Regions from separate parts of the Streptomyces sp. Ag82_O1-12 genome, predicted to be linked through region 3. Evidence: riboswitches for the same ligand, from Rfam matches in the RefSeq annotation. Region 3 holds a riboswitch; each other region holds the start of a gene.
What was found. A riboswitch is a leader RNA that binds a small molecule or an ion and turns the genes downstream of it on or off. The one in region 3 is predicted to bind cobalamin.
Positions count from the first base shown of each region.

Region 1: it holds a riboswitch for cobalamin, as region 3 does, so the genes downstream of both, QOL88_RS08585 (cobalamin biosynthesis protein) here and QOL88_RS26305 (ribonucleoside-diphosphate reductase subunit alpha) in region 3, are expected to answer to the same signal.
Region 2: it holds a riboswitch for cobalamin, as region 3 does, so the genes downstream of both, QOL88_RS05655 (ABC transporter substrate-binding protein) here and QOL88_RS26305 (ribonucleoside-diphosphate reductase subunit alpha) in region 3, are expected to answer to the same signal.

Region 1 covers NZ_FXUW01000001.1:1,854,594-1,858,904, forward strand. The annotation lists gene QOL88_RS08570 (class II aldolase/adducin family protein) at 1-211, opposite strand, end outside; gene QOL88_RS08575 (inorganic phosphate transporter) at 507-1,760, shown strand; gene QOL88_RS08580 (hypothetical protein) at 1,794-2,015, shown strand; cobalamin riboswitch at 2,133-2,290, shown strand; gene QOL88_RS08585 (cobalamin biosynthesis protein) at 2,391-3,362, shown strand; gene QOL88_RS08590 (cobyric acid synthase) at 3,364-4,311, shown strand, end outside.
Region 2 covers NZ_FXUW01000001.1:1,226,001-1,230,311, forward strand. The annotation lists gene QOL88_RS05650 (FecCD family ABC transporter permease) at 1-410, opposite strand, end outside; gene QOL88_RS05655 (ABC transporter substrate-binding protein) at 407-1,423, opposite strand; cobalamin riboswitch at 1,507-1,667, opposite strand; gene QOL88_RS05660 (CoA-binding protein) at 1,765-2,193, shown strand; gene QOL88_RS05665 (APC family permease) at 2,328-3,932, shown strand; gene QOL88_RS05670 (4-hydroxybenzoate 3-monooxygenase) at 3,955-4,311, shown strand, end outside.
Region 3 covers NZ_FXUW01000001.1:5,697,426-5,701,736, forward strand. The annotation lists gene QOL88_RS26305 (ribonucleoside-diphosphate reductase subunit alpha) at 1-1,898, opposite strand, end outside; cobalamin riboswitch at 2,023-2,149, opposite strand; gene mctP (monocarboxylate uptake permease MctP) at 2,295-3,923, opposite strand; gene QOL88_RS26315 (DUF3311 domain-containing protein) at 3,920-4,186, opposite strand.

The sequences.
Region 1 (4,311 bases), 3.8 Mb from region 3:
TGACGAGGACGGTGTCCCCGACGCGTACCGAGACGTTGCCGGACGTGCCGACGACGAGTCCGTCCGAGACCGTCCGGCGGGCCGTCGTGACGAGGTCCTCCCAGGCGCGTGCCTCCTCGGGGCGCGCACTCCCGCGCCGCGCCTCCCCCGCACCCTTTTCGCTCTCCCGCGCGTCTGCCGTGTCCCGCTCGTCGCCTCGCTGCTCAGCCATGCCGCGATCCTGCCAGGCAAGGGCTCAAAGCGCCGCCGGGCGGGGGCACTTCGGCCCCGCAACCGAAACGGTCCCGACCGCCGGCCCTGCTGGACGGAACGTGTTCGACGGGTCACTCGATCGACTGAAGCGGTTCGCTCGGGGCACCTGGTCGTGCGGGCGCGGAGGCCGCTGTTCCGGTGCGGAACGAGGACCCCTCATCGCAGTCATCCCTGCGCCCCTCCCAGTTCATCTTCCGTTCACTCAGGTTGCCTACGTTCGTCTGGCCAATGACCTCGAACGATTGCCTGGGTAAATGGAAAGCTTCTCGCTGATCCTCGCGATTGTGGTAGTAACCGCTCTCGCGTTCGATTTCACGAACGGTTTCCACGACACCGCGAATGCGATGGCCACGACCATTTCCACGGGCGCCATGAAGCCCAAGGTTGCGGTGGCCATGTCCGCGGTCCTCAACCTGGTCGGCGCCTTCCTGTCCGTCGAAGTCGCCAACACGATCTCCAAGGGCCTCGTCGACGAGGCCGGCATCCGTCCCGAGGTCATCTTCGCCGCCCTGGTCGGCGCGATCCTCTGGAACCTGCTGACCTGGCTGGTCGGTCTGCCGTCCAGCTCCTCCCACGCCCTCATGGGCGGTCTGATCGGTGCCACGATCGCCTCGGCGGGCGTCGGCGCGGTGCACGGCGACGTGCTGGTCACCAAGGTGCTCATCCCGGCGATCGCCGCTCCGATCGTCGCGGGCATCGCGGCGTTGCTCGCCACGCGGCTGACGTACTCCCTCGGCAGGAAGGCCGACGGCAACGCGTCCAAGAAGGGCTACCGGGCCGGCCAGATCGCCTCCGCGGGCCTGGTCTCCCTGGCCCACGGCACCAACGACGCGCAGAAGACGATGGGTGTCATCACCCTCGCCCTGGTCGCCGGCGGCGCCGTCGCGCCCGACTCCGACCCGCCCATGTGGGTCATCCTCTCGGCGGGTCTCGCCATCGCGCTCGGCACGTACCTGGGGGGCTGGCGCATCATCCGCACCATGGGCAAGGGCCTGACCGACCTCCAGCCGCAGCAGGGCTTCGCCGCCCAGACCTCCGCGGCCACGGTCATCCTCGCCTCCTCGCACCTCGGCTTCTCCCTCTCCACGACGCACTCCGTGTCCGGCTCGGTGATGGGCGCCGGGCTCGGCCGCAAGGGCGGCGTGGTCCGCTGGTCCACCGCGACGCGGATGTTCGTCGCGTGGGGCCTGACGCTGCCGGCGGCGGCTCTGGTGGGCGCGCTCGCCGAGTACGTCACCGGCTTCGGCAGCTGGGGCACCGCCGTGGTGGCGGTCTTCCTCATCGCCTCCAGCGCGGCGATCTGGAAGTTGTCGCGGCGCGAGGTGGTCGACCACACCAACGTCAACGACACCGACGACGCGGAGCCCGCCGGCGTGGTCACCACGGCGATGGCCGCGGTGACGCCGCCCCCCGCGAGTGGTTCGGCCACGGCGTCGGAGGACCCGATCCCCGCGTTCCCGTCGCAGGCCACCGCCGAGCGCACGCCGACCACGACCACCACGGTCTGACCCCGCCACCGGTTACAAGGAAGAGTCTCCGATATGAAGATCGACTGGGCGGCCCTCGGTTCCGTCTTCGGTGTCAGCCTCGTGGTCACCGTGGCCCTCGTCGGCCTGTTCACCCTCGGCGTCACGGGCCTGTCGCGCCGCGAGCGTGCGGTGGCGCAGGGCGGGACCGCGGGACTCGCGGTCACCGGCGCGTACGCGTGCTTCGCGGCGTGTGCGGCGGCCGTGGGGTACGGGATCTATCTGATCGTGGCCTGAGGGCCTGACGTCACGTCGTGTCCGCCGGGCGGCACGGAACTCCGGTTCCGTGCCGCCCGGTCGTCGTGTGTACACAAGGGGGCGATGTGGGGTTCTCCACACTCTCCCCTCGCAGGTCAACGGCAAGTTGACGGCGGTTCCCGGCCGTGGTGGACTGCCGGGGCCAATACGGCGGCAGGAGAGGAAGCCGGTGAAAGTCCGGCGCGGTCCCGCCACTGTCACCGGGGTAGCAATCCCCGGGAGCCAGGAACTCTCACCGCCGGTCTCGTCGAACCAGGGCGTGGACACCCTGAGTGAGGACACATATCGCCATGCGCGGCTGCCGATCGAGGTTCAACACCCCACCCCTGCCCGCCCTCCTGGCCGGCTGAGCCCATGGGTGCCGATCGCGTCTTCGCGTACGGCGCCGCCGCCGGCCTGATCGGTGACCTGCTGCTCGGTGATCCTCGCCGGGGGCATCCGGTCGCCGCGTTCGGGCGGGCCGCGGGTGCCGTGGAACGGGTGTTGTGGCGGGACCACCGCGGGTGGGGCGCGCTGCACACCGCCGTGTGTGCCGGAGGGGCCGTCGCCCTCGGGTCCGTCGCCGCGCGTGCCGTGCGGCCGTCCGCCGTCGCCTCCGTCGCGCTGACCGGCGCCGCCACCTGGGCCGTCGTCGGGGGTACGTCGCTGGCCCGGGAGGCGCGGACCATCGGGCGTGCCCTGGAGGCCGGGGACGTCGAGGCGGCCCGGGCCCGGCTGCCGCATCTGTGCGGGCGGGACCCGCACGCCCTCGACGCCGACGGCATGGCCCGGGCCGTGGTCGAGTCGGTCGCCGAGAACACCTCCGACGCCGTGGTGGGGGCGCTGGTGTGGGGGGCCGTCGGCGGGGTGCCGGGGCTGCTGGGGTTCCGGGCCGTCAACACCCTGGACGCCATGGTCGGGCACAAGTCGGCCCGGTACCGCCGGTACGGGTGGGCCTCCGCGCGGCTGGACGACCTCGCGGGGTGGCCGGGAGCGCGGCTGACCGCCGTACTCGCCGTGCTGGCCGGACCGGATCCGCGGGGGGCCGTACGGGCGTGGCGGGCCGACGCGGCGCGGCATCCGAGTCCCAACGCCGGTCCTGTGGAGGCCTCGTTCGCGGGGGCGCTCGGGGTGCGGCTGGGCGGGACGCTCTCGTACGGCGGGCGGGTGGAGCACCGGCCCGTGCTGAACACGCAGGGGCGGGCCGTCGGCACGCACGACGTCGAGCGGGCCGTGCGGCTGTCGAAGCGCGTCACCTGGCTCGCGCTCGGGGTGTGCGCCGGTGCGCGGTTGCTGAAGAGTGCGCCGTCGCTCGCGAGTGCGCGGTCGCCGAAGAGGGGGAAATGACATGAGCGGTGGGCTTCTCGTCGCCGGAACCACCTCCGACGCCGGCAAGAGCGTCGTGACCGCCGGGATCTGCCGGTGGCTGGTGCGCCAAGGCGTCAAGGTCGCGCCCTTCAAGGCGCAGAACATGTCCCTGAACTCCTTCGTGACGACGGAGGGGGCCGAGATCGGGCGGGCGCAGGCCATGCAGGCGCAGGCCTGCCGCGTCGAGCCGACCGCGCTGATGAATCCGGTGCTGCTCAAGCCCGGTGGCGAGCAGAGCAGTCAGGTCGTGCTGCTGGGCAAGCCGGTCGGGGAGCTGAGTGCGCGCGGCTACCACGGCGGCCGGCAGCAGCAGTTGCTCGGGACGGTGCTGGACTGCCTGGAGCAGTTGCGGGGCACGTATGACGCGGTGATCTGTGAGGGGGCCGGTTCTCCCGCCGAGATCAATCTGCGGCGGACGGACATCGTGAACATGGGGATCGCCCGGAACGCCGGGCTGCCCGTGCTCGTCGTCGGCGACATCGACCGGGGCGGTGTGTTCGCCTCGTTCTTCGGGACGGTGGCGCTGCTGTCGCCCGAGGACCAGGCCTGTGTCGCCGGGTTCCTCGTCAACAAGTTCCGCGGGGACGTCTCCCTGCTGGAGCCGGGCCTGGACATGCTGTACGGGCTCACGGGGCGCAAGACGTACGGCGTGCTGCCCTTCCGGCACGGGCTCGGGATCGACGAGGAGGACGGGCTGCGCGTCTCCCTTCGGGGAGCCGTCCGGGAGTCCGTCGTCGCCCCGCCGGTCGGCGAGGACGTGCTGCGCGTCGCGGTCTGTGCCGTGCCGCTCATGTCCAACTTCACCGACGTGGACGCGCTGGCCGCCGAACCGGGCGTCGTGGTGCGGTTCGTGGACCGGCCGGAGGAGCTGTCCGACGCCGACCTCGTCATCGTGCCCGGCACCCGCGGGACGGTCCGGGCGCTGGAG
Region 2 (4,311 bases), 4.5 Mb from region 3:
GACACCGACAGGGCGCCGCCGCCCACGCCCAGCACGACCACGAGGACCGCTCCGGTGGAGGCGCCCGAGGACACCCCGAGCACGAAGGGGTCGGCCAGCGGGTTGCGCAGCAGCGACTGCATCACCGCACCGCACACGGCGAGTCCGGCCCCGCACACGGCCGCGAGCAGGGTGCGCGGCAGCCGCAGCTGCCAGACGATCCCGTCCCGGATCGGCGTCAGCTCCGAACTGCCGAGGCCGAGATGGGCGGCCACGACGGACCACACGTCGCCGACGCGGATGTCGGCGGGACCGATGGTGATGGCCACGGCGAGGGAGGCGACGAGCGCGACGGTCCCGGCCGCGCCCAGCGCGAGTCCCGCCCGGCGCCGGGGCCCGGTCCCGGCGGCGGGCAGCCCCCGGGCGGTCACTTCACCAGTCCGAACCGGCGCAGCCCGGCGGCCACCTGCTCCACACCCTCGACGGTGCGGATGGTCGGGTTCATGGCCTGTCCGCTGAGCAGCACGTACCGCTTGTGCCGGACGGCGTCCATGTTCCTGGTGACGGGGTTGGACTCCAGGAAGGCGATCTTCTTCGCGGCGGACTCGGCGGTCTGGGACTTGCGGGTCAGGTCGCCGATGACGAGGACGTCGGGGTCCCGGTCGGCGACGGTCTCCCAGTTGACCTGCGGCCACTCCTGGTGCGTGTCGTCGAAGACGTTCTTCGCGCCGAGGGCCCGGGTGATGATGCCGGGCGCCCCGCAACAGCCGGCCAGGTAGGGCGACTCGGAGTTCGCGAACCAGTAGAGGAGCGTGACGTCGGAGGCGTCGATGCCGGCCGTGGCCTTCTTCATGCGCTGCCGGAGGGAGCCCACGAGGGCGTCGCCGCGCTCCTTCACCCCGAACACGGTCGCGAGGTCCCGGACTTCGCCGTAGACGGTGTCGATGCCCAGGGCCTTGGCGCGGGCGCCGTCGCCGCCGCCCGAGTTGTCCTTGCCGGCGCAGTCGGACGGGGAGACGTAGGTGGGGACGCCGAGCTTCTCGAACTGCTCGCGGGTGGCGACGCCGCCCTTGCCGAGGGTGGAGACGAAGGAGGCGGCGACGAAGTCGGGCTCGGTGTCCAGGACGCGTTCGAAGGACGGGGTGTTGTCGGCGAGGCGCGGCACCGTCGCGTCGGCCTTCTCCAGCCCCTTCATCACGGGGTCGGTCCAGGTGGCCGTGCCCGCGAGGCGGTCGGCCAGGCCCAGGGAGAGCAGGATCTCGGTGGTGCCCTGGTTGAGGGACACCGCGTGCCGCGGCGGGGCGGCGACGCGGACCTCGTGCCCGCAGTTGGTGAGGGTGACGGCGGCCTTGGCGTCGGTGGACGCGGTGTCGCCGCAGCCGGTCAGGAGCAGGGAGCCGGCGGCGAGCAGCGCGGCGGCACGGGCGGGTCGGGCGAGGGGCACGGGAACCAGTCCTCAGGCGTCGAGGGCCCATTCGCGGAGCCCGGTCGTACGGTGCTCCCCCGCCGCACGCGGCCGCGGGGGCCGCCAGCAGGTCTTCGGACTCGGGTTCACCCGGATCGGGGCGCCTTCCCGGACGTCCGCGAGGGAGTCCAGTGGCCGAGGCCCCGCCCGTCCCCCTCACCGCTGCGCGTCAGTTCCGGATTCGCACCGGATTCCCTGACCCACGTACATGGGTTCGACTGGCCTCGGCAAGCTATCACGGAGGCCGCCCGGGGAATCACCGCGCACCCGGCGCCGTTTCACCAGGAGCAGTTCGTCCACGACTTCCGAGGAGGCCGCCGGTGTACGGCGACGAGGCAACGGTCCGCAGGATCCTCACCGAGCTCGGCGACACCTGGGCCGTGGTGGGCCTGTCGTCGAACCAGCGGCGCGCGGCGTACGGCGTCGCCGCCGTGCTCCAGCGCTTCGGCAAGCGCGTCGTGCCGGTGCACCCGAAGGCGGAGACGGTGCACGGGGAGAAGGGGTACGCGAGTCTGGCGGACATCCCCTTCGACGTGGACGTCGTCGACGTGTTCGTGAACAGCGACCTCGCCGGGGCCGTCGCGGACGAGGCGGTCGCCAAGGGCGCGAAGGGCGTCTGGTTCCAGCTCGACGTCGTCGACGAGGCGGCGTACGGCCGGGTTCGCGATGCGGGCCTGGAGATGGTGATGGACCGCTGCCCGGCGATCGAGATCCCACGGCTGTCTCATCACGGCGTACAGAAACCCTGAAGCGTTCGCCAGGAAATACCCGCGCCCGGTCAAGGCTGCACAACTCGTCTTCTTCGGTCGGATGACCGATTCCTAACCTGAGGCCTCCTGCTCGCTGAACTCCGCGAGTTCATCTATGAGAGGCCCCTGAATCCATGGAAAGAGACGGTCTGCGCCGGGAGGTCGGGCTGATCGGGCTCATGTGGGCGTCGGTCGGTTCCATCATCGGCTCGGGCTGGCTGTACGGCGCCGAGAAGGCCGTCGTGGCGGCCGGCCCCGCGGCGATCCTGTCCTGGCTCATCGGCGCGGTGGCGATCGTGCTGCTGGCCCTGGTGCACGCGGAACTGGGCGGCATGTTCCCGGTCGCGGGCGGCACCGCCCGGTATCCGCACTACGCGTTCGGCGGACTGGCCGGCATGTCCTTCGGCTGGTTCGCATGGCTCCAGGCGGCGACCGTGGCACCGATCGAGGTCGAGGCCATGATCGGCTACGCCGGGCACTGGCACTGGGCGCAGGGTTTCCAGCACGCGACGGACGGGACGCTCACGACGAGCGGTTTCGTCGTCGCCGTCGTCCTGATGGCCGTGTTCGTCGTCGTCAACTTCCTCGGCGTGCGGATCCTGGCGCACACCAACAGCGCCGCCACCTGGTGGAAGGTGGCCGTGCCGCTGGCCGCGATCTTCATCATCGCGGCCGGCAACTTCCACCCGGGCAACTTCACCGAGCACGGCTTCGCCCCGTTCGGCGCCCACGGCGTGCTGAGCGCCGTCAGTTCCAGCGGCATCATCTTCGCCCTGCTGGGCTTCGAGCAGGCGATCCAGCTGGCGGGCGAGAGCCGCGACCCGCGGCGGGACCTGCCGCGCGCGACGATCGGCTCGGTCGCCATCGGGGCGGCCATCTACGTCCTGCTCCAGGTCGTCTTCATCGCCGCCCTGCCACTGGGCGCCTTCGCGCACGGCTGGACCAGGCTCGACTACCCCGGCATCAGCGGCCCGTGGGCGGGGCTCGCAACCCTGGTGGGCCTCGGCTGGCTGAGCGCGGTGCTGTACCTGGACGCGGTGGTCTCCCCGGGCGGCACCGGCCTGATCTACACGACGGCCACGTCCCGCGTCTCCTACGGACTGGCCCGCAACGGCTACGCGCCGAAGCTCTTCGTCCGCACCGACGCGCGCGGCGTCCCGTGGTTCGGGCTGATCGTGTCCTTCGTGACCGGCGTGGTCTGCTTCCTGCCGTTCCCGAGCTGGCAGCAGCTGGTCAGCTTCATCACCTCGGCGAGCGTGCTGATGTACGCGGGTGCCCCGCTGGCCTACGGCGTCTTCGCGGACCGGCTGCCGCACCGGGAGCGCCCCTACCGCCTGCCCGGCGGGAAGGTCCTCTCGCCGCTGTCGTTCGTGGTGGCCAACCTCATCATCTACTGGTCCACCTGGGACACCCTGTGGCGGCTGGGCGTGGCCATCGTCCTCGGTTACGTCCTGCTCGGCGGCTACGCCTGGTACGCCACGCGCAAGGGTCTGCCCGACGCGCCCCGGCTCGACTGGAAGGCCGCCCAGTGGCTGCCTGTCTACCTGCTGGGCATGGGCGTCATCTCCTGGCAGGGCGGCTTCGGCGGCCAGGGGCACCTCGCCCTGTGGTGGGACATGCTGGTCATCGCGGTGTTCTCGCTGGCGATCTACTACTGGGCCCGGGCCTCGGCCTCCGTGTCCGGGGAGATCGAGCGGAGCATCGAGGAGGTGGCCGTCGCGGAGGTGCCCGTCCACTGACGGCGGCCTCCATAATGTGCGCATGACCCACCCCCTTCCGCCCGCCGACTCCGGCGCCCCGCAACGCTTTCCCGTCGTCGTCGTGGGCGCCGGCCCCGCGGGTCTGACCGTCGGAAACATCCTGCGGGCCGCGTCCGTGGACTGCTTGGTGCTGGAGACCGGGACCCGGGAGTTCATCGAACAGCGGCCCAGGGCCGGGGTCATCGAGGAAGGAGTCGTGCGGGGCCTTGAGAAGCGTGGCCTCGCCCGGAACCTGCTGGACCGCGCGGAGCTGCACACCGCGTGCGAGTTCCGCTTCGAGGGGGAGCGGTACCGGTTCCCGTACGGCGAACTGACGGGCAGTCATCACTTCGTCTACCCACAGCCGTTGCTGGTGTCG
Region 3 (4,311 bases):
ACGCCCGCGATCGATGCGATGGTGGCCGTGGGGGCGATCGCGAGGAGCAGGGAGTTGCGCATGCCGGTCGTGGCGATGCGCTCCCGCAGAGCCGCCCAGCGTTCGGGCCAGGTCACCTCCACGTCGTAGTGGTCGGGGTGCAGCACGCCCCGGGCCGTACGGGTCTTCTCCCAGGCCGGCAGCGGGCCGATGGGGGTCCCCCCTGCACCGGAGCTTGTCGCAGGTGCTTGGGGGCGCTCGGCCAGGTCGGCGGAGGCCTCGTACGCGGCCAGCATGATCCGCTCGGCGATGCGGGTGGACAGCGCCTTGGCCTCGGGCGAGTCGAAGGGCAGGCGCAGCTTGAAGAAGACGTCCTGGAGGCCCATCGCGCCGAGGCCGACCGGGCGCCAGCGGGCGTTGGAGCGGCCCGCCTGCTCGGTCGGGTAGAAGTTGATGTCGACGACCCGGTCGAGGAAGGTCACGGCCGTGCGGACGGTCTCGTCCAGCCGCTCCCAGTCCAGGTCGCCGGTCGAGGTGTCGACAAAGGAACTCAGGTTGACCGAGCCCAGGTTGCAGACCGCCGTCTCCCCGTCGCTGGTGACCTCCAGGATCTCCGTGCAGAGGTTGGAGGAGTGGACGACGTGGCCCGGCTCGGCCGTCTGGTTGGCGGTGCGGTTGGCGGCGTCCTTGAAGGTCATCCAGCCGTTGCCGGTCTGCGCGAGGGTGCGCATCATGCGGCCGTACAGCTCACGGGCGGGCAGGGTCTTCCTCGCCAGGCCCTTCGCCTCGGCCGCCCGGTACGCGGCGTCGAACTCCTCGCCCCACAGGTCGACCAGCTCGGGCACGTCCGAAGGGGAGAACAGCGACCACTGCGCGTCGGCGTTCACGCGCCGCATGAACTCGTCCGGCACCCAGTGCGCCAGGTTCAGGTTGTGCGTGCGGCGGGCGTCCTCGCCGGTGTTGTCGCGCAGCTCCAGGAACTCCTCGATGTCGGAGTGCCAGGTCTCCAGATAGACCGCGGCGGCGCCCTTGCGGCGGCCGCCCTGGTTCACCGCGGCGACCGAGGCGTCGAGGGTCTTCAGGAACGGGACGATGCCGTTGGAGTGCCCGTTGGTGCCGCGGATCAGCGAACCGCGGGCGCGGATGCGGGAGTAGGCGACTCCGATGCCCCCGGCGTGCTTCGACAGCCGGGCCACCTGGTGGTACCGGTCGTAGATGGAGTCCAGCTCGTCCTTGGGGGAGTCGAGGAGGTAGCAGGACGACATCTGCGGGTGCCGGGTGCCCGAGTTGAAGAGGGTGGGGGAGGAGGGGAGGTAGTCCAGGCGGCTCATGAGGCTGTAGAGAGCCGCGACCTCGTCCAGCGCGCGTGTGGTGTCGTCCTCGGCGAGGCCGCTCGCCACCCGCAGCATGAAGTGCTGGGGCGTCTCGACGACCTTGCGGGTGATCGGGTGCCGGAGCAGGTAGCGGCTGTGCAGCGTGCGCAGGCCGAAGTAGCCGAAGCGGTCGTCGGCGCCGGTGTCGATCAGGGCGTCGAGCCGGGCCGCGTGCAGCCGGACGAACTCGGCGGTGCGGTCGGCGATGAGGCCCTCGCCGTGGCCCACCGCCACGGACTCGGTGAAGGACGTGACGCCCTGCGAGGCGGCCTCCTCGCGGATGCCGATGGTCAGCAGCCGGGCGGCCAGCCGGGAGTAGGCGGGGTCCTCGGAGATCAGACCGGCCGCGGCCTCCGTCGCCAGCTCCCGCAACTCCGCTTCGTCCGCGGCGGCGGACCGGCCGCGCAGCGCGGCGGCGGCGACCCGGCCGGGGTCGGCGTCGGGGAGGTCGGCGGTCAGCTCGGTCAGGATCCGCAGCAGCGCGGTACCGGGAGCGTCGTGCTCCTCCTCGGCGGCTGAGACCGGTTCGGCTGGCGCGATGGTCACGTGGGGCTCTCCCTCGCTCGGCACGGGGGCCTCGTCGAGGGCAGGCGGCAGCACACGAGCGCACGCGGCGTCGCGTCCACCGGCCCATTCCACGAGGCCCGGACGTCAGGGCACACCGGCCGGGTGGCCGGGTGCGCTGTCGACAGGTCCTCGGACTGAATCCCATGCGCCTATATGGGCATGGGTACACCGTTGCGGGACAGTTCCGGATTCACACCGGATTCCCCTGCGGCGACAGCGAGCATGAGCATACATCTTGTGCCGGGCTCGGTCGGCACCCCCAGATGTTGTGTCGCGGTGGTGTCGGAGCGTCAGCTCTACGTGACAGCGGGCCGCCGTGACGCTTGGTCACGACGGCCCGCTGCGGGGTGTTCGCTGTGGGTCGAAACCCTGGAATCAGTGCGCGGATCCGGCGGTCGCAGGCGGAAGCTCCACCTGGACCCCGGGGTCGCCCGCGTCCGCCGTGTAGTCCTCCGGCTTGGTCTCGTCGATGCCGTCGGGGGCCTTCAGGGCCTTCAGGACGAAGGTCAGGACCACCGTCACCACCACGTTCAGCACGAACGCAGTGAGGCCGATGTAGCCGATCTCGCCGATGCCCGGGATCTCCTTCGCGGAGCCGCCGAAGTGCTTCTGCGTCGGGGAGGCGACGCCGTACGCGGCGACGGTGCCGTAGATCATGCCGACCGCCCAGCCCGCGAGCAGCGCCCAGCGGTGGAACCAGCGGGTGAACAGGCCGCCGACCAGGGCCGGGAAGGTCTGCAGGATCCAGATACCGCCCAGGAGCTGGAAGTTGATGGCGACCGTCTTGTCCATGGTGAGGACGAAGGCCAGCGCGCCGACCTTCACCAGCAGGGAGACCAGCTTGGAGACCTTGGTCTCCTGCGCCGGAGTGGCGTCCGGCTTGATGAAGTCCTTGTAGATGTTGCGGGTGAAGAGATTCGCGGCCGCGATGGACATGATGGCCGCGGGCACCAGCGCGCCGATGCCGATCGCCGCGAACGCCACGCCCGCGAACCAGTCCGGGAACATCGTCTCGAACAGCTGCGGAATCGCAAGCTGCCCGTTCTGCACCTTGATGCCGGCCGCGATCGCCATGAACCCGAGCAGCGCCAGCAGCCCCAGCATCAGCGAGTACAGCGGCAGGATCGTGGTGTTGCGGCGGATCACCTCACGGCTCTTCGAGGACAGCGTCGCCGTGATCGAGTGCGGGTACATGAACAGCGCCAGGGCGGAGCCCAACGCCAGCGTGGCGTACGTCCACTGGCCCGGCTCGGCCGGTGTCAGCGCACCGCGCGGCGCGCCCGTCGCCGGGTTGGTCTGGCTGTACGCCTCAGTGGCCTTGGCGAAGATGTCGTCGAAGCCGCCCAGCTTGATCGGGATGTAGATGATCGCCACCGCGATGACGATGTAGATCAGCGTGTCCTTCACGAACGCGATGAGCGCGGGGGCCCGCAGACCCGAGGAGTACGTGTACGCCGCCAGCACGCCGAACGCGATCAGCAGCGGCAGGTCCTTGATGAACCAGTTGGTGTTCTCACCGCCGCCGACGCCCATCACGTCCAGCACGGCCTGGATGCCGACCAGCTGGAGCGCGATGTACGGCATCGTCGCCAGGATGCCGGTCACGGCCACCGCCAGCGACAGGCCCTTCGAGCCGAAGCGGCCGCGCACGAAGTCGGACGTCGTGACATAGCCGTGCTTGTGGGACACCGACCACAGGCGGGGCAGGAAGGTGAAGATCAGCGGGTAGACCAGGATCGTGTACGGCACGGCGAAGAAGCCGGCCGCGCCCGCCGCGTAGATCGCCGCCGGGACGGCGACGAAGGTGTACGCCGTGTACAGGTCGCCGCCGAGCAGGAACCAGGTGATCCAGGTGCCGAACGAGCGGCCGCCCAGGCCCCATTCGTCCAGGCTCTGCTCGTTCTCGGCCTTGCGCCAGCGCGCGGCCAGGAAGCCCATGACCGTCACGGCCAGGAAGAAGAAGATGAAGACGCCGAGCGCGACGCCGTTCACGCCGTCCTTCACCGCGACGCACCGCCCTTCGCGGCCGAGCGGGCGCGCTGGTCGCGCTGCCACAGCTTGTAGGCGGTCATCGTCAGGGCGGTGGAGATGAGCACCCACGCCATCTGGTACCAGTAGAAGAACGGGATCCCGATGAAGGCCGGGTCGGTCTTGGCGTACGAGCCGACCCACAGCATGGCCACGAACGGCGCTATGAGGCAGACGGCGATGACGACGCGCATGGGCGTCACCACCGGCCCTCCACTGGCTTCTGGGGCTTGCGACATCAGGCGGCTCCGTCCCCTTGGTGATCACCTGTGTAATGCGCAGGCAATCTAGGTCAGGGCGTGCCCATAGCGGAACCCCTCGTCCGCAATGCGGTACCCAACCGAAATCAGGCCTCAGCAGTGAC